Regions from separate parts of the Nonomuraea sp. NPDC050153 genome, predicted to be linked through region 2. Evidence: riboswitches for the same ligand, from Rfam matches in the RefSeq annotation. Region 2 holds a riboswitch; each other region holds the start of a gene.
What was found. A riboswitch is a leader RNA that binds a small molecule or an ion and turns the genes downstream of it on or off. The one in region 2 is predicted to bind cyclic di-AMP.
Positions count from the first base shown of each region.

Region 1: linked by a shared signal. The riboswitch ahead of ACIBQ1_RS28380 (hypothetical protein) and the one ahead of ACIBQ1_RS15915 (glycoside hydrolase family 25 protein) in region 2 are both predicted to bind cyclic di-AMP.
Region 3: linked by a shared signal. The riboswitch ahead of ACIBQ1_RS00330 (C40 family peptidase) and the one ahead of ACIBQ1_RS15915 (glycoside hydrolase family 25 protein) in region 2 are both predicted to bind cyclic di-AMP.

Region 1 is NZ_JBITJQ010000012.1:115,584-120,936, reverse strand. It holds gene ACIBQ1_RS28395 (hypothetical protein) at 1-320, opposite strand, end outside; gene ACIBQ1_RS28390 (rod shape-determining protein) at 373-1,359, opposite strand; gene ACIBQ1_RS28385 (DUF5302 domain-containing protein) at 1,623-1,823, shown strand; cyclic di-AMP (ydaO/yuaA leader) riboswitch at 1,992-2,126, shown strand; gene ACIBQ1_RS28380 (hypothetical protein) at 2,313-3,002, shown strand; gene ACIBQ1_RS28375 (alpha/beta fold hydrolase) at 3,042-3,887, shown strand; gene ACIBQ1_RS28370 (aminotransferase class III-fold pyridoxal phosphate-dependent enzyme) at 3,884-5,098, opposite strand; gene ACIBQ1_RS28365 (carbohydrate kinase family protein) at 5,095-5,353, opposite strand, start outside.
Region 2 is NZ_JBITJQ010000005.1:213,473-218,825, forward strand. It holds gene ACIBQ1_RS15885 (hypothetical protein) at 1-402, opposite strand, end outside; gene ACIBQ1_RS15890 (hypothetical protein) at 505-699, shown strand; gene ACIBQ1_RS15895 (hypothetical protein) at 806-1,081, shown strand; gene ACIBQ1_RS15900 (phosphotransferase) at 1,071-1,832, shown strand; gene ACIBQ1_RS15905 (hypothetical protein) at 1,839-2,333, opposite strand; gene ACIBQ1_RS15910 (TOMM precursor leader peptide-binding protein) at 2,334-3,146, shown strand; cyclic di-AMP (ydaO/yuaA leader) riboswitch at 3,564-3,706, shown strand; gene ACIBQ1_RS15915 (glycoside hydrolase family 25 protein) at 3,719-4,486, shown strand; gene ACIBQ1_RS15920 (hypothetical protein) at 4,704-5,039, shown strand; gene ACIBQ1_RS15925 (Lrp/AsnC family transcriptional regulator) at 5,044-5,353, opposite strand, start outside.
Region 3 is NZ_JBITJQ010000001.1:60,756-66,108, reverse strand. It holds gene ACIBQ1_RS00340 (M48 family metallopeptidase) at 1-610, opposite strand, end outside; gene ACIBQ1_RS00335 (hypothetical protein) at 622-1,407, opposite strand; gene ACIBQ1_RS00330 (C40 family peptidase) at 1,860-2,375, opposite strand; cyclic di-AMP (ydaO/yuaA leader) riboswitch at 2,449-2,613, opposite strand; gene ACIBQ1_RS00325 (NlpC/P60 family protein) at 3,074-4,048, opposite strand; gene ACIBQ1_RS00320 (NYN domain-containing protein) at 4,178-5,353, opposite strand, start outside.

The DNA.
Region 1 (5,353 bases), on a different contig from region 2:
TCCCCATCCCGCAGATCCAGATCATCGACCACCCTGTCGTACCCCATCGCCTGGAGCCGGGCGAGCAGCCCGGTGGAGGCGGAGGCGAGGTCGCTCTCGGCGCGGAAGTAGCGCCGCACCTGACCGGGCACGCACGAATCGTCCTCCACCGGCGCCTCCGGCGACAGGCGGAGGCCGGCGGCGCTGAGCAGGGCGCTGCCGTCGGAGTCGAGTCGCCGGGCGGCGTCTTCGAGGGTGGGGAGTTCGGAGGCCGCCGTGCAGGCCGTCATCGCCGCGACGCAGAGGAGCGCCGCGGATAAGCCGTGACGGCAGGCGCGCACGATCGGACCATATCCGAGATCGCCCAGGGTCACCGGCAAAAGGCGGAAAACATCACCGGAGCCGGGTGCGGCCGCCGCGGAGGCGGGCGAGCAGGCCCAGGTCGTTCGCGCAGGCGCCGAGGCCGAGGGCCACGCACTCCAGGGGCCGTTCCGCCTGCCGTACCGGCATGCCCAGGGACTCCCGCAGCCGCGGCGCGAGGCCCGCGAGCAGCGCGCCGCCCCCCACCAGCACCGTGCCGCGCTCCCCGAGGTCGGCGGTCAGTTCGGCGGGGCAGCGTTCGACGGTCTCCATCGCCGCCCACACGATGGACTCGATCGCCGGAGCCGCCGCCTCCCGGATCCGCTCCGTGGGCAGCCGTACGGCGTGCTCGTGGCCGGTTTCCGGGTTCCGCGTGCGTACGGTCACGTCTTCCTGCGACGAGTTCCCGCCGGCGTGGCGCTTGGCCGTCTCCGCCTCGTGTTCGTCGAGGGTGTGGCCGTGCTCGTGTTCGACCAGGCGGGCGATGGCCCGGTTCACGGCCCGGCCGCCGCTGGGGACCGCCGTCGTGGCCACGGCCTCCCCTCCGGAGAGCACGGCGATCCTGGCGGAGTCGCGCCCGACGTCGATGACCATGCCTCCCACGTAGTCACCGACCGGCAGGCCCGCGCCGAGCGCCGCGGCGAGCGAGTGCGGGATCAGCACGATCTGCCTGGCCTCCGCCTCGTACGCCACGTCGCGCAGCGCGGCCCGCTCGATCGGCGTGGCCCCGTCGGGCAGCGCCATGACCAGGCGCGGCCTGGCGAGCGGACGCCGCTGAACCTTGCTCAGGAAGTGCCTGACCATCCGCCGGGCGAGGTCGCCGTCGGCCGGCAGGCCGCCGCTGACCGGCCAGCATGTCTCGTCGCCCGTGGCGTCCGCGCCGTACCCGATGATCTTGCCGGTACGGGCGTCGATCGTCACCGCGGAGGGTTCGTCGAGCACGATGCCCTTGCCCCTGACGTAGATCCGCGTGCGGGCGCCCCCGAGGTCCACCGCCAGGTCGCGGCCGAGGAGACTCATGACAGGACTGAGGGCTTGGCGGTCGTGGCGGGCATGCCGGGTCTATTTCCTGGGCCGTTCCAACCCAACACCAGGAACGGAGTGGTTCCCCTTTACCTGAACGGGCGGGCTCAGCCGCTCCTGAGGGCCTGGTGGCGCTGGTGGTGATGCCGGGCAGGCGGCTGGAGGCGCTCGCCACGCCGCAGGCGAGGGTTGAGGCCAGTTTCGCGTCATAAGCGGCGCCGTGCGAAGCTGTGATAGTCCCCAACACCATGGAGGTCCTCATGGCGGATACACCGGAGCCGGAAGTCGGCGAGACTCCCGAGGACGAGATGAAGCGCAAGTTCCGCGAGGCGCTGGAGCGCAAGCGTAACCAGCACGCGGACTCGGGCGCCGGTGGCAAGGGCGGCGACCCATCGAAGATCCACGGGGCGCACGGTCCGGCTGCGAGTAAAAGATCGTTCAGGCGCAAGAGCGGCGGCTGAGGCCGGGAATTTCCAGGGGGTACGGCAATGCCGTGCCCCCTTTCCTATTGTCAAGGCAGGTAGATCTTTAGCCCGATTCATGACGAAGTGTTTGTGTTTGTCCGGAATACGTGGTTAGAGTGTTGGCCACTTACCAGCCGGTGGCGTGGACCTTACCCAGAAGGGACCAGCCGGCTGGCGCCGAATCCCGATCACTCGGGAACCGGGGACCCACCTCCCTGGGGTGAATCCGACTTTGCGTCGGTAGGGCAGCTCCACGCCCGAACCCGTCAGCTAACCCGGTAGGCGAGATGGAGAGGACATATGCATTACATGAATGATCACGTAGAACACCCCAACCGCGTGATGACGACCGCCTTCTGAGCGGCCCCTTCTCCAGGCTTGTTTCGCGCTCCGCGTAGCTTTCCCCCCGTCAGGTGCTTTGTCCTGCTACGCCCTTTTTCAAGCGAGCGCAACCTCCCTGCCCCCTCGCGAAGGACTTTACTTTTCATGTCTGCACGTTTTGGCCTGCGTACCCTCGCTCTGCTCACCGCCTCCGCCGTCAGCGCTCTCACGATCGCCTGCACCGCGGCCCGCGCCGACTCCAACACGGATGAGAAGGTCCTGCTCAAGGGCTCGACCACGGCCTCGTACTTCTGGGACGACGCCTCGGGCCGCGCCGGGGACACCGGCCTGCCCGCCAGCGGCAAGCCCATGCAGAAAGGCCTGGCCGCCAGCCCGAGCTGGCCGCTCATGACCGAGGGCTACGTGATCCACGACGGCAAGAAACTACCCTTCTTCGTCGGCGACCGCGGCCCGGGCGTGCCCTCCAACAACGGGGTCATGCTGGACCTGGACGGCAAGACGTTCGCGGAGCTGACCGGCGGCACGTTCAACACCGACACGCTCGGCGTCGACGGCATCGGCGGCCAGGGGCACATCAAGGTCGACTACGTCATCACCAAGTGGGGCGACGGGCCCGGCAAGAAGAACTACCCGGTGCCGTTCTCGACCCGCGCCTGGTCCGAGCACGACGACAATCCGGCCGAGCCCCCCGCGGGCGGCGTGGCCGTGCCTCCGGCGCGCGAGGCCGGAGAGTGGAGCGCCGGCGCGGGCGCCGTCGTGGCCAGCGCCGTGGCCGTGGCGGGAGGCGGAGTGGCGCTCGCCAGTGAGCGCATCCGCAACCTCCTCATGGGCTGAGCTTTACGGACCCCGGACCAGAATGTCATTCTGGTCTTCGTGACCATCCGCGCGGCCGCGAACGGCATCGAAATCGCCTACGAGAGCTTCGGCTCGCACGACGGGCGCCCTCTGCTCCTCATCATGGGGCTCGGTGCCCAGCTCATCCACTGGGATGAAGGGCTCTGCGAGCTGCTGGCGGACCAGGGACATCACGTCGTACGGTTCGACAACCGCGACGCCGGTCTGTCCACGCACTTCCACGACAAGGGCGTCCCCGCTGCGGGGGCGCCTTCGCCATATCTGCTGGACGACCTGGCCGACGACACGGCCGGACTCATGGACGCGCTGGGCTGGCCCGCCGCCCACGTGGTCGGGGCGTCGATGGGCGGCATGATCGCCCAGGCACTGGCCATCCGCCACCCGGACCGGGTGCTGACCCTGACCTCGATCATGTCCACGCCCGGCCCCTCGGTGGCCCCGCCCACGGACGCCGCGCTCGCCGCCCTCATGACCAGGCCCCCCGCCGACCGCGAGGCGGTCCTGGCCCAGGCGGTGCGGACCTGGTCGGTCATCGGCTCGCCCGGATACGAGCTGGACCGCGAGCGGATCACCACGCTGGCCGGACTCGCGTTCGACCGCTGCTTCGACCCCGACGGGACGGCCCGGCAGCTGGCCGCCGTCATGGCCTCGGGCGACCGCACGGCGGGGCTCGCCGGCGTGGGGGTGCCCGCGCTGGTGCTGCACGGGGAGGCGGACCAGCTCATCCCGGTCGCGGGCGGGCAGGCCACGGCCACGGCCATCCCGGGCGCCCGGCTGGTGACCTACCCGGGCATGGGCCACGACCTGCCGCGCCCGCTCTGGCCCTCCGTCGTACAGGAGATCGCCAAGCTCACCGCCGCCTAGCCGAAGTGGGCACGGGTCTCCGCGAACGCCTGGTCCGTGCCCTCCAGCGCCCTGGCCACGTCCGCCTCCGTGTGCGCGGCCGACATGAACCAGTTGTGCCACGGGTGCAGGTAGACCCCGTGCCGCAGGCAGGCGTCGCTCCACCACATCGCGACGGACAGGTCGGCGTCCCCGTCGAAGCTGAGCCACGGGATCGTGACGGGGCCGGTCTGGTTCACCACGAACCCGTGGGACTTGGCCTGCGCGTAGAGCCCCTCGCGGAGCTGCGTGCCCGCCCGTTCCATGGCGCCGATGCCGTCGGTGTCGCGCAGCGTCTCGATGGTCGCCTTGGCCGCCGCCATGGCGACCGCCGAGAACCAGAACGACCCCGTCGAGTACAGCGTCTGCGCCGGTCCGCGCAGCGCGTCCGTGCCGGTGACGGCGGCGATCGGGTAGCCGTTCGCCATGGCCTTCGACCAGGCGGTCAGGTCGGGCCGCACGCCGTACGGCTCCCAGGACCCGCGCAGGTCGACCCGGAACCCGGCCCGCACGTCGTCGATCACCAGCGCGGCCCCGAGCCGGTCGGCCAGGGCGCGGGCGCCCCGGGCGAAGGCGGGCTCCACCAGCTCCTGGTCCTCGAACGAGTCGTGCTTGAACGGCGTCACGATGATCGCCGCCACGTCGCCCTCCACGGTCGCCGCCGCGGCCTCCAGCGACGTCAGTGAGTTGTACGTGAACTCCACCAGGTCCGCCCGCTCGTTGGGCGTCGTGCCCGCCAGGGAGGGCGTGCACCAGGGGTCGGCCCCGTGGTAGGCGCCGTGCGCCATCAGGACCTTGGTCCGCCCGGTGGCGGCGCGGGCGACCATGAGCGCCTGCGTGGTGGCGTCGGTGCCGTTCTTGGAGAACATCGCCCAGTCGGCGCTGGGCACGGTGTCCACGAGCAGCTCGGCCAGCTCCACCATGATCGGGCCGGGGCCGTTGAGGCAGTCGCCGAGCGCGGCCTGCCGGGCGGCGGCCTCCTCCACGCGGGGGTGGCGGTGGCCGAGCACGACCGGGCCCCAGCTGCACATGAAGTCGATGTACTCGCGCCCGTCCACGTCCCACTGGCGGCAGCCCTCGCCGCGCTCGAAGAACTGCGGGAATCCGGGGGCGAAGAGGGCGGCGTTCAGGTGCCCGTACATGCCGCCGGGGACGACCTTCAGGGCGCGCTGACGGAGTTCTGCGTCGGTCATCCGAGGATCCTTAGAGTCGAGTCGAGGTCGGTGAGGCCGGCGTCGGAGCCGAGCCCCGTGGCGACGTGGGCGGCGGCGGCCGTGCCCCAGCGGGCCGCGGTCAGCACGTCCTGCCCGTGTAGGAGCCCCGTCAGGAACCCTGCGCAGTACGCGTCCCCGCAGCCGGTCGTGTCCGCGACGTCCACCTTGAGTGCGGGCACCGTCTCCGCTCCCTCCGGGGTGACCACGAGGCTGCCCGCGGCGCCCAGCGTGACG
Region 2 (5,353 bases):
CCGCTCCAGCGTACGGAGGAACACCCGCCCATCAGGGCGGAAAAGACCGTGCGGCAGCAGCGGGAGCGGATCATCACGGCGAACGCCGGCAGGCATCCCATGCGCCGCCGGCACGAGCCGCCGATCATCGTTGAAGGCCATGTACGTCCACACGTCCGCGGCCAGCGGCACCACCGCTCCCGCGTCGCACGGCCACACCTCACCGGTCTGCGGATGCCGGGGCACCAGGGCGATGTCCGTGATCGCGGCGGACAGGCCAGGCCCGGCCAGAGCCAGGTGTCGTTCCGGTGGTCCCGGAGGGAGCAGAATGTCGATCGCCCGGCGAAACGCCTCTGCGACAGGCCCCTCAGGGACGGACACCCGCTTACCGCCCGAGACCGCCAGCAGGTGCGCCAGTGCCACCCGAAATCCGACTGCGGAGTGCCCAGCCGATTGATCTTGACCGGCCGCACGCTCCTATGGATTGATCAACGGGACTTTCCCATTCTTATGAGCGGAGTGCGGGTGCGCCCATTACGCACGGAACGTGTTCATGCCGGCCGGCCGCTCATCAACCGGCTGGCCCGGCAACTGCTTGCCTTCGGCGGCGCCCTGACCGTCGCGGCCGGTCTCGTCACCATCCAGGCCCCTCAGGCGTTGGCCGCCGATTCCACGACGTACCTCAACGGCGCCACGGTCGGCGGTGACGTGGCCGCATGACGTCGCACTTGTTGTTGAAGGCGTCCGTACGCAGCGGGGTGTCGATCTGGGGTATCTCGTCGGAGTCGACGCATGATGGTCAGCGCCATCACGGAAGCTGGGAGTCATGGATTCAGTCATCGGGACTCCGGAGGAGCACCCGGCTGCCCGGGACGCGCTCGCCGGTCCCGCCGTCCCCGGGCCCCGGAGCGGCGGGAGCTTCACGGAGTCCGGCTACGTCGTGCCCGCCCGCAAGACGGAGGCGATCCAGGGCGGCAAACCGATTGCCGCCCGGCGGCTGGTGGAAGCCGGGGCCGAGGGGGCCGGTGAGGAGCTGATGCCGGCGGCGGGCCTACGTGCGTTTGCCGGCGGGATCGTGACGTGGGGTGACCGTGGCCGCTGATCAGCCGGTGGGCGGCAACGACCAGGCCGTGGTGCGGGTCGGTGGCACGGTGCGGCGGCCGGTGCGCCGGTGGTCGGCGTCGGTCCACGAGCTTCTGCGGCACCTGGAGCGCGTGGGGTTCGGCGGCGCCCCCCGCGCCCTGGGCGTGGACGCGGAGGGCCGGGAGATGCTCACCTACCTGGTGGGCGAGATCGCCGGCGAGCCGCCGTGGCCTGCGTGGGCGTGGAGCGAGGACGCGCTGGTCCAGACAGCCCGCTGGCTGCGCGACTACCATGCGGCCGTGGCCGACTACGTGCCGGCTCCCGGGGCGTGCTGGCGGCTCGGCGGATGCTGGACACCGGGAACGATCATCGCGCACAACGACGCCGGGCCGTTCAACGCCGCGTGGCACGAGGGCAGGCTGACCGGCTTCTTCGACTGGGACTTCGCCGGACCGGTCACACCCGACTCGGACGTGGCCTGGGTGGCCATCGCCTGGGTGCCGCTGTACGCCCGGCGCGTGGCGGTCGCCGACGGCTTCGGCGACCTCGCCGCCCGGCCGGAGCGGCTGCGCCTCTTCCTCGACGCGTACGGCTGGCGCGGCCGCCCCGAGAAGATCGTCCTCGAGGCGCAGGTGCGCATGCGCGCACGGGCCGGCCAGATACGCAGATATGGCCGCGGCCCCGACGAGCTTTACATGCGGCTGTTCGAACGCGGCGTCGCCGACGATCTCGACCAGGCGGTTCGCGAACTCGATGACTTTTGCTTGTAAAAAATTCTACGATGTAGAGAATACAGTGTGGAATCCACGGACGAGGGGTGCAGCCATGAGAAGACGTCCGGTCATGGTGAAGCTCGAGGAGACGAGCCTGCGCGTGGGCGCGGTCACCGCTTCGAATTCCGCCGGCAACTGACAGTGGGCGCGGGTGAGGCGTTTTCGCCTCACCCGCGCTCGGAGGAACACGTGACGGATTGGCGCCCCCGCCTGCGGGAAAGCGTTATCGTACAGGCTGAAGGCGACGAACTGCTCTTCCTGTGCACGGCGGACAGAACCGTGAAGAGATTCGCCGCCGACGCTTTCGTGAAACAGGTGATAACGCTTCTGGACGGCACCCGCACATATGCCGAGATCCAGCGGTCCGTCGGTGACTCGCAGCCGCTCGGCGAGGTGCTGCAAATCCTCACGGAAGAGCGGCTGCTGAGCCGGGTCGGCCATCTTGAGGGATCGTTCGCGAAGCTCGGGGACGAGCGCGCCGAATTCTACGACCGCCAATTGAGGCTGCTCCAGGATTTCTGCGACCAGGGCCTCACCGACCTCCCCACCGGCGTGCAGTTGCAGGAGCGCGTCGACCGCTCGACCGCGGTGGTGTGCGGGGCCGGCGGGCTCGGCGGCTGGGTCGCGCTCTCCCTGGCGAACGCGGGCGTCGGCACCATCCGCCTGTGCGACTTCGACCGCGTCGAGCCGTCGAACCTGACCCGGCAGACCCTCTTCTCCGTCGCCGACGTGGGAGCGCCCAAGGTCGAGGCGGCCGGAGCCCGGCTGCGGGCCGCCAATCCCTTCGTCACGGTCGAGACCTTCGACCGGCGCGTCACCTCCCCCGCCGACCTCGCGGACCTGGTGGACGGGGCGGGCATCGTGATCAACGCGATCGACCTGCCCACGCCCAACGACACGTCCACCTGGGTCAGCGAGGCCTGCTGGCCCGACGTGCCGCACATCCTGGGCACCGGGTACGCGTACCACATCGGGGTGCTCGGCACGACGGTCCTGCCGGGACGGACCGCCTGCTGGACCTGCGTCCGTACCGAGACCTTCGCCGACCACGGGCGCGACCGGATGGAGTCGCTGGTCGGCAAGAGGGAGAAGGCGGGGGCCATCGGGGCGCTGTGCGGGCTGGTCGGCACGATTCTCGCCTGGGAGGCGATCCGGGTCCTGGCGGGGTTGCCCCCGGCGCTGAGCGGGCGGTGGAGCGAGGTGGACTTCTGGCCGCTGGAGATCCGCTCGCGCCCCATCCCGAGGCGGCCCGACTGTCCGACCTGCGGGGAGGGCCGCGACGGCGCGATCACACCGCGTTTTTTGCCATGAACACAACCAGCATCGCAAACCTCCCTCCAGCAAGACCTTCTGTGCCAGGGCGAACGGCCGGCAACGTGCGAATCACGGCGACCACGGCCGCCTCGGGCCACGATTACCTGCGCAATTGCGGCGAGTCACAGCAGCATCATGCGGCCGGTCGACCCCATCCATGCCGGCGGCCGGCGTTCTCGGGAGCCGGGCAGGACGCGATGGCCGCAAGTTTTACCAAGTCCCGAAACCCTTACAGGCACGGCGTTTCCCCGCCGTCCGGCGACCGATACCCGCGAATCCGATTTGTTCTGCTTGCACTACCTATGGACAGATGCCTATCTTTTGCCTAATCACGGCATAGATGTGGTCACTTCGCCTCATCGTTGCCGCTTCGTTGACCGGACCGTGCGCTGTCCTCCAGAAGCTCTTCGGGACAGCATTCGGCCGCCTAATCCGCGCCTCGCGGAGCCGGGGACCCACTTTCTGGGGTGAATCGGACGCCAGCCCAGGCTGCGCCCGTAAGGCACTTCCAAGCCCGAACCCGTCAGCTAACCCGGTAGGCGGTATGGAAGCAAGGAGTCAATGCCGTCGTGTCCAAGCCTCGGTTTGCCGCAATCGCCCACATCCTCAAGAACCCCCGCGCTCTCCTCACCAATCGCCTCGGCCTCGCCGTCGCCGGTGCGACCCTCGCCGGAACCACCGCCATCGCCGGCGTGGCGTTCGCGGCGGCATCCCCGGAGCAGGGGCCGGTGAACGCGTCTCAGCAAAAGACCGGGTCTCTCATCTACGGCCTGGACATCTCCAACTACGAGCCTCTGTACGACTGGAGCGCCAGCCAGGCCAAGTTCGGCATCATCAAGGCCACGGAGGGCACCGACTTCCGCGACGCCTCCTTCGCCAGGCACTGGCGCGAGCTGGGCAAGAAGGGCATCGTGCGCGGGGCCTACCACTACGGCCACCCCGCCAACGACCCCATCGCGGAGGCGGACTACTTCCTGTCCGTGCTGAACTCGCAGCCCGGCGCGGCCGGCGACATCCTCGTCCTCGACCTGGAGACCACCGACGGCAAGTCCATCGCCGAGGTGAACTCCTGGGCCAAGACCTGGCTGTCGTACGTGAAGAAGAAGACCGGGACGACGCCGATGTTCTACAGCGGCTGGAAGTTCGCCAACAAGTACGGCAAGGGCCTGGCCGAGTACCCGCTGTGGGTCGCCCATTACAGCAAGGCCAAGGGCGCGGTCGCCCCGCCCGCCGACTGGAAGTCCTGGGCCATCCACCAGTACACCGACGTCCCCATCGACCAGAACGTCTCCGTGCTGTCCACCGACCAGCTACGCGACCTGGGCCGCCGCGCCTGAGCGAGCGGCGCGGACAGCCGGGCCACGTGCCCGGCCGCGCGCTCGCGCGGCCGGGACGACCGGACCCCCACGCCACGGCGAGCTCACCGACGAGCTCGTCGTGGCGTGGCCTGTGATGGAGATCCGGACTGGACGGATTGTCGATCATCGAGCGGTCTCCCCGCGATCCGTCCAGACGGATGCTGACATTTCCGAAATGTGAGCCACGATGTCGGGCGTGAATCTCAACGGCCGCAAATTCGTGATGGTGAGCTCGACGGCGAGCGCAGTCGACCAGGACAGCCCTACGGAGTTCCTGTACCAGGAGGCTGACGGGGTGGTGTGGGGCAGCTACTCCGGCGACACCGTGACCCACGGGCGTTTCGTGGGCATGCGCGACGGCGCCCAGGTCTCGATCTCGTATGCGCACGCGTTGAAGGCCGGTGGGAAGGCGGGCGGGCAGAGCAGCAGCCGCATCGAGGCGGGCGACGACGGGCTGCTGCGCCTGGTGGAGGAGTTCAGCTTCGACGGGGACGACACGCTCCACGTGAGCGTGTGCCAGGAGATCGGCTGATCGCTCAGTCGTCCTTGCGGAGGGCGGCGCGGCCCTCGGCGGCGCCGACGAAGCGCATCTTGCCGAGCGGCACGCCGCCCTGCGCCCCCTCCTGGGCGGGCCGCCGCGCCGGGCGCGCCCGGTCGCGATCACGGTCGCGGTCGCTGGGCAGCACGTACGGCCGCTTGAGCACCTCGTCCAGGATGAACACGGTCTCCGTGGCCTTGACCGCCGGGATGTTGGCCAAGCGATCGGTCACCATGGTGTGCACGGCGGCCACGTCGGACACGCGTACCTGGATCATGGCGTCGTGCTGCCCGGTGGTGATCGCGCAG
Region 3 (5,353 bases), on a different contig from region 2:
ACTGGATGGACAGGCCGTAGTCGCGCAGCAGCGTCTCGACCCAGATGGAGATGGGCAGCTTGATCAGCTGGGAGAAGAGCGTGATGACCAGGACGCCCAGCACCACCCGCAGCCACCAGGGGCCTCTGAGCCATCCCACCAGCTTCGCGCCGAGCGGGGTGGCGACGAACAGCCCGGCGATGATGAGCGTGAGGGCCAGCGAGGCATAGCTGGGCAGGGTGACGGCCGCGTCGAACGCCTGGGACTTGGCGATCTGCGCGGCGGTGAAGTCACGGGCCGGGTCGGGCGGTCCCGAGGTCAGCAGGTGCCAGGGGGTGCTGAAGGCGGCCACGGCCGCTATCACCAGGCCGAGCAGCAGGGCCGCCAGCGCCGCCTGCCGCCGCAACCGGCGCTCGTCGCCGGGCTCCCGCGGTCCTCCCCCACTCACGGACACCTCCTCACCAGGCCCCCGCCTTTCCCTCTTCACGGACACCCTGCCCCCGCCGCCACCGGCCACCAGGCCGACACTCTCCCCTTTCTCGGCCTCCGGGGCCGCCACCGCGCTCTCGGCCTCCTCGCCCTCCTTCGACGCCCCTTGCGACGCGTCGTCCACGTCTCTCCGTTCGCCCATCTGCCTCCCCCTCACGCGAGCTGGTCCCGCACGTAGTCGCGCCACCGTTCCGTCAGCGTGGCCGCGGAGAGTCCGAGCGCGGCGAGTGCTCGATCCACGCCGTCCACCCGGGCCTCACGGTAGAGCCTCACAAGCGTCCCCTCACCGAACCGGTCAGCGAGGAAGCGACACGCCAGCCAAGCCTCCTGGTACGCCCGCGCGAGCCGGACGGGGTCCCGGCCGTCAGCCGCGAAAGCCGCAGGTCCCGGCAATTCCCCCGGCAGCCTCCCGGCCCGCACCTCGGCGGCGAGCTCGGCGGCCGCGGTCCGCACGGGCAGCCCGGAGTCGCGGTAACCGACATAGTCGGCGAACCCCTCATAGAGCCATGGGGGCAGGTGGTCGGTGCCGGCCACGACGTGGGTGAGCTCGTGAGCGAGCACGACGTCCTTGCCGGTGGAGTTCAGCCTGGCGAAATACTCGGGGACGATGATCACGCGCCCGCGATCGGCCACCGCCGCCAGCCCGTCGACCCGCCCCACCCCTGCCAGCCCGGCCGCCTCGGAGGCGGAGGCCGGAACGACGACGAGCGGTCGTAGTGGCCCCCCGAGTACGGCCGACACCCGCCACCCCGCCCGATCAGCCCGGCGCGCGATCTCATCGAGCTCGCCACGCGGGGCGCGCTGCCCGACGACGACGGACCGCACCCCGCGCACCACGACCTCACCATCCCCCCACAGGCCACGCACTCCGGAGGGAAGGATGGGGGAATCGGGGGTGGGGGCACTGGCTGGGGCGAGGGCGAGGAGCAGGGTGGACACGATCGCGCTCCGCCGACTCACCTGCCCTGACACGATGCTCGATCGTAGCCGCCCAACGCCCGCAAGCCGGCCCGTCGCGCCAGTGACGCCGAACCGGGGATCGCCCCCAAGGAGCCGCGCACCGTGAGCCCGCTCCCCCATGGGGCGCCAGGCAGGGGCAGGGTCAAGCGCAAGGCCCTCCCACCGCCCTCAGCGCGCAATTCCAAGCCACGAGCCCCCAGCCGCGCCCACAGGGCCGCGGAGGCGCGGGGAACGGAGGCGCGGGGAGCGGACGTAGGGCCGCCGCGGCGCGCAGACCGTGGGGCGTCGTTGCGGTGGGGGCCGTGCCGGGGCGGCAGACCTCGCTCTGAAGGGCCTGCGTGTGGCGGAGTGGCGCCGTGCCGGGTGGAGGGAGCTCAGCCCCGGGAAACGGGAGAGCCCCGCCCGAATACGAGGATCCGGGCGGGGCTTCTTCACATGCCGGGACGGACAGCGCCGACGAACGACGCCCGCCGCCATCCACCCAGCTTGTCGATGCGTACCCGTTCGCCTGTCCTGGGCGAATGGACCATCTTGCCCTTGCCGACGTACATGCCCACATGGCCGAGCCCCCTGAAGAACATCAGGTCACCGGGCTGGAGGTTCCGCCACGAGACCTTGCTCTTGGTGCGCACGAACTGGCTGCTCGCCACGCGCGGGAGCTTCACCCCGGCCTTCTTCCAGGCGTACTGGACGAGGCCGGAGCAGTCGAACGAACCGGGACCTGTGGCTCCGTAACGGTACGGGTCACCGACCTGGTCCTTGGCCACGGCGACGGCCTTGCGGGCCTTCGCCTTCTGACGAGCGACCTTGGCCGCCCTCAGCGCGGAGGCCGAGAGCGTCTTCGAGGTCCGGGCGGTCGTGACCGCCTTGGCCGTCGAAGCCGACTCGGTCGTGGCCGCCTGAGCCGTTGGGGCATGGAGGATCGCACCTCCGGCCGTCACGGTCATCGTGAGCGCTACGCCACTCAGGGCAATTCTGGACAGACGGGGGTTATGCAGGGAGGTAGACAGGATTTCTCCTTGACTCTTCCACGAATGCCTACCGGGTTAGCTGACGGATTCGGGCCTGGAAGTCGCCCTACGGCGCGATCTGCGCGCCGATTCACCCCCTGATCCCTGGGGAACTGGGATCGCTGGGTCCCCGGCTCCGTGCCTCCTGGCTGCACGGACTCGGCAGGCCAACCGCCCGATCAATGTGTTGATATGGGGACATTTGAGCGGTTGACCAGCGGATCTTTATCTGTCTCACATCGGGAGGGACCGATGCGGGTTCGCGGAGGACATGGCTTGTTCACCGCGACGTCGCCAGAAGCTACGCCGAAGGGTCAAGGATCGGCAAAGCGGGACACCGGCTGTAAAGATCAGATAGTGGAGTCAGTAAGGATGAAAATCCCTGCTGGAACACCAGGTTCCGTTACCTAAATGTGACACTGCTCACATTTGTTTTCACGCCCGTTTGTCAGGCCCCAATTGTCGCGTTTGTCACACTTTTAGTGGCTTCCGCGCGGCCCATCGCCCGCATGGAGCGTTCCCGCCCGCCTGCCAGGACCGAACGTGGTTCAGTTGACGACGTCAACGATCCAGCATCGTAGAAGCCCTGAAACGGGGCCGGCGGTGGCCGGAACGAGCGGATCCTGGCACTCCGACTACGGGCGGATGGCGCCCACCAGGCGGCCGCCGTACGACGAGAGCTTGACGACCTTGACCACGTCGCCTGTCTGGGGCGCGTGAACGATTTTCCCGTCACCGGCGTAGATACTGACGTGACCCAAGCTCGAACTGAAGATGAGGTCCCCCGGCTGGAGGGCGTTCAGTGAGACCTTGCGACCGGCGCCCCAGGCCCACTGCTGCCAGGTCGTACGCGGCAGCGACACGCCCGCGGCCCGCCACGACGCCTGGGTCAGGCCCGAGCAGTCCCAGCCGCCCGGCCCCGTCCCGCCGAACACGTACGGCTTGCCCACCTGGGCGAAGGCGAAGCGCAGGACTGCGGCGGCGTTGCCCGACGCGGGGCCGGTGTACTGGATGCCGACGCTGTTGGGGTTGCCGGGGTTGTAGGCGCCCAGCTTCTTCAGGAGCTTCTTCTGCTCGGCGATCAGCTTCATGATCTCCGAGCGCTCCTTCTCCACCCCGTCCCGCTCCCTGTCGGCCGCCTCCAGCGCCTCCTCCGCCTTGTCGCGCTCGGCCTTCAGCCCGCGGTTCTCGCGGTCGAACACGGCCAGCTTCTCCGCCCGCTCCCGCGACATCTGCCCGGCCAGCGCCAGGCCCATCAGGAAGTCGTCGGGGCGGTCCGCGCTCATCAGGCCGGGCAGGGAGGTCACGTCGGTGCCGAGCTTGTAGCTGTCGACGGCCATGCCGATCACCTGGGAACGCAGGTCCGCGACCGTCGCCAGCTTGGTCTTGTAACGCTCGTTCAGCTTCGTGTACGTGGCCTTGGCGGCCTTCAACCGCTCGGCGGCCGTGTTGAAGCGGTCGACGACCTTGTCGGCCTTGTCGTTGAGCTTTTCGAGCTTGGCCTTGGCCTGTCCGAGGGTGGGCTTGGGATCAGCGACGGCGGCTCCCACAGGGGACAGGACCAGCCCGAACGCGAGACCCGCGGCCACCGGCACCCTGCCAAACCTCACTGCGTCGCCTCCCAGGGATGATATCTGGGGCGAAATAGTACAGAAGTGGCAGGGGAGGCATCCCCTAATCTGCTCAATCGTGATGCGACAAATCCGCCCGTAACGGTCCCCACAAGGGGTCCCCGTAATCTAGGCCCGGCCCAGCCTGCGCAGCAGCAAACCAGACGGAACGGGTCTGGCTCCCATCCGCCTGACGGACTCGGCCACCTCGCGGTCCGACGACACCACGGCCATGGCCCGGCCGGGCGGCTCGGCGCGGACGAGCTGGCGGATCAGGTCGTCGGCGATCTCCCCCGGCTGGCTGAACAGCACCCGCACCCCGCGCGGCGCCACCACCTGCACCGGGGAGTTGAGCTCAGCCCCGTCGAACACGACCGTCACCTCGACCCTGGTCTGCGCCACCAGCCCGCCGAGCCCGGTCATGAGCCGGTTGCGCTGGTCGGCGAGGGTGAGCGTGCCGTAGCCGGTCTTGGTCACGTTGTAGCCGTCGATGATCAGGTGGACCTGGGGCAGGGCCAGGAGCTGGTCGAGGAGCTGCGGGTCGTCGTCGGCCAGCGCCCGCGCGGGAACCCCCCGCACGCCGGGCCGCTCACCGGTGATCGCGGCGACCGAATCGGCGGGCCGGCTGATCGTCGTGGGCAGCGCGAGCTCCCTGCGCAGCCCGGCCGAGGCGTCCTGCAGCGCGTCGAGCAGCACCCTGATGCGGGCGTCCTCGATGCTCCTGCCCTCGCGCGCGGCCCGGCGCGAGGCCTCCAGCTGCTTCTCCACGTCGGCCAGCCGCTCGCGCAGCCGCCGCAGCTCGGACTCGCCCGCGGTGCCCGCGGCCGAGGCGGCCGACTTGGCCTCGTCCGCCGCGTGCTCCATCTCCTCGGCCCGCTGCACCGCGCCCTTGGCCCGCTCGCGGGCGTCGTGGAGCTTGCGCCGCAGGTCGGAGTTCTCGGCGCGGGCCGCCCTGATCTGCTCGCGCAGCCGGTCGGACTCCTCCTTGGCGGCGGTCTTCTGCGCGGCGAGCTGCTCGCGCAGCCGGGTGACCGCCTCCTCGCGCTCCGACCCCTCGGCGGCCACCGCGGACTGCTCCAGATCCGTACGGGCGACCTCGATCATCTCCGCCCAGCCGGGCGGACGGGTCAGATAGGCCGCCGCGGCGACGAGCACGGGGTCGGCGGCGGGGGGGATATTTCCTTCGGCCAGGGACGCCACCAATTCGGGCCAGCCGGCCTCCACCGATTCGGCCACCAGCTCGCGGAACTTCTTGTCGTTCTCGAGCTGCGCCGCGATGGGCGCGCTGCCGAGTTTGGCGCGTTT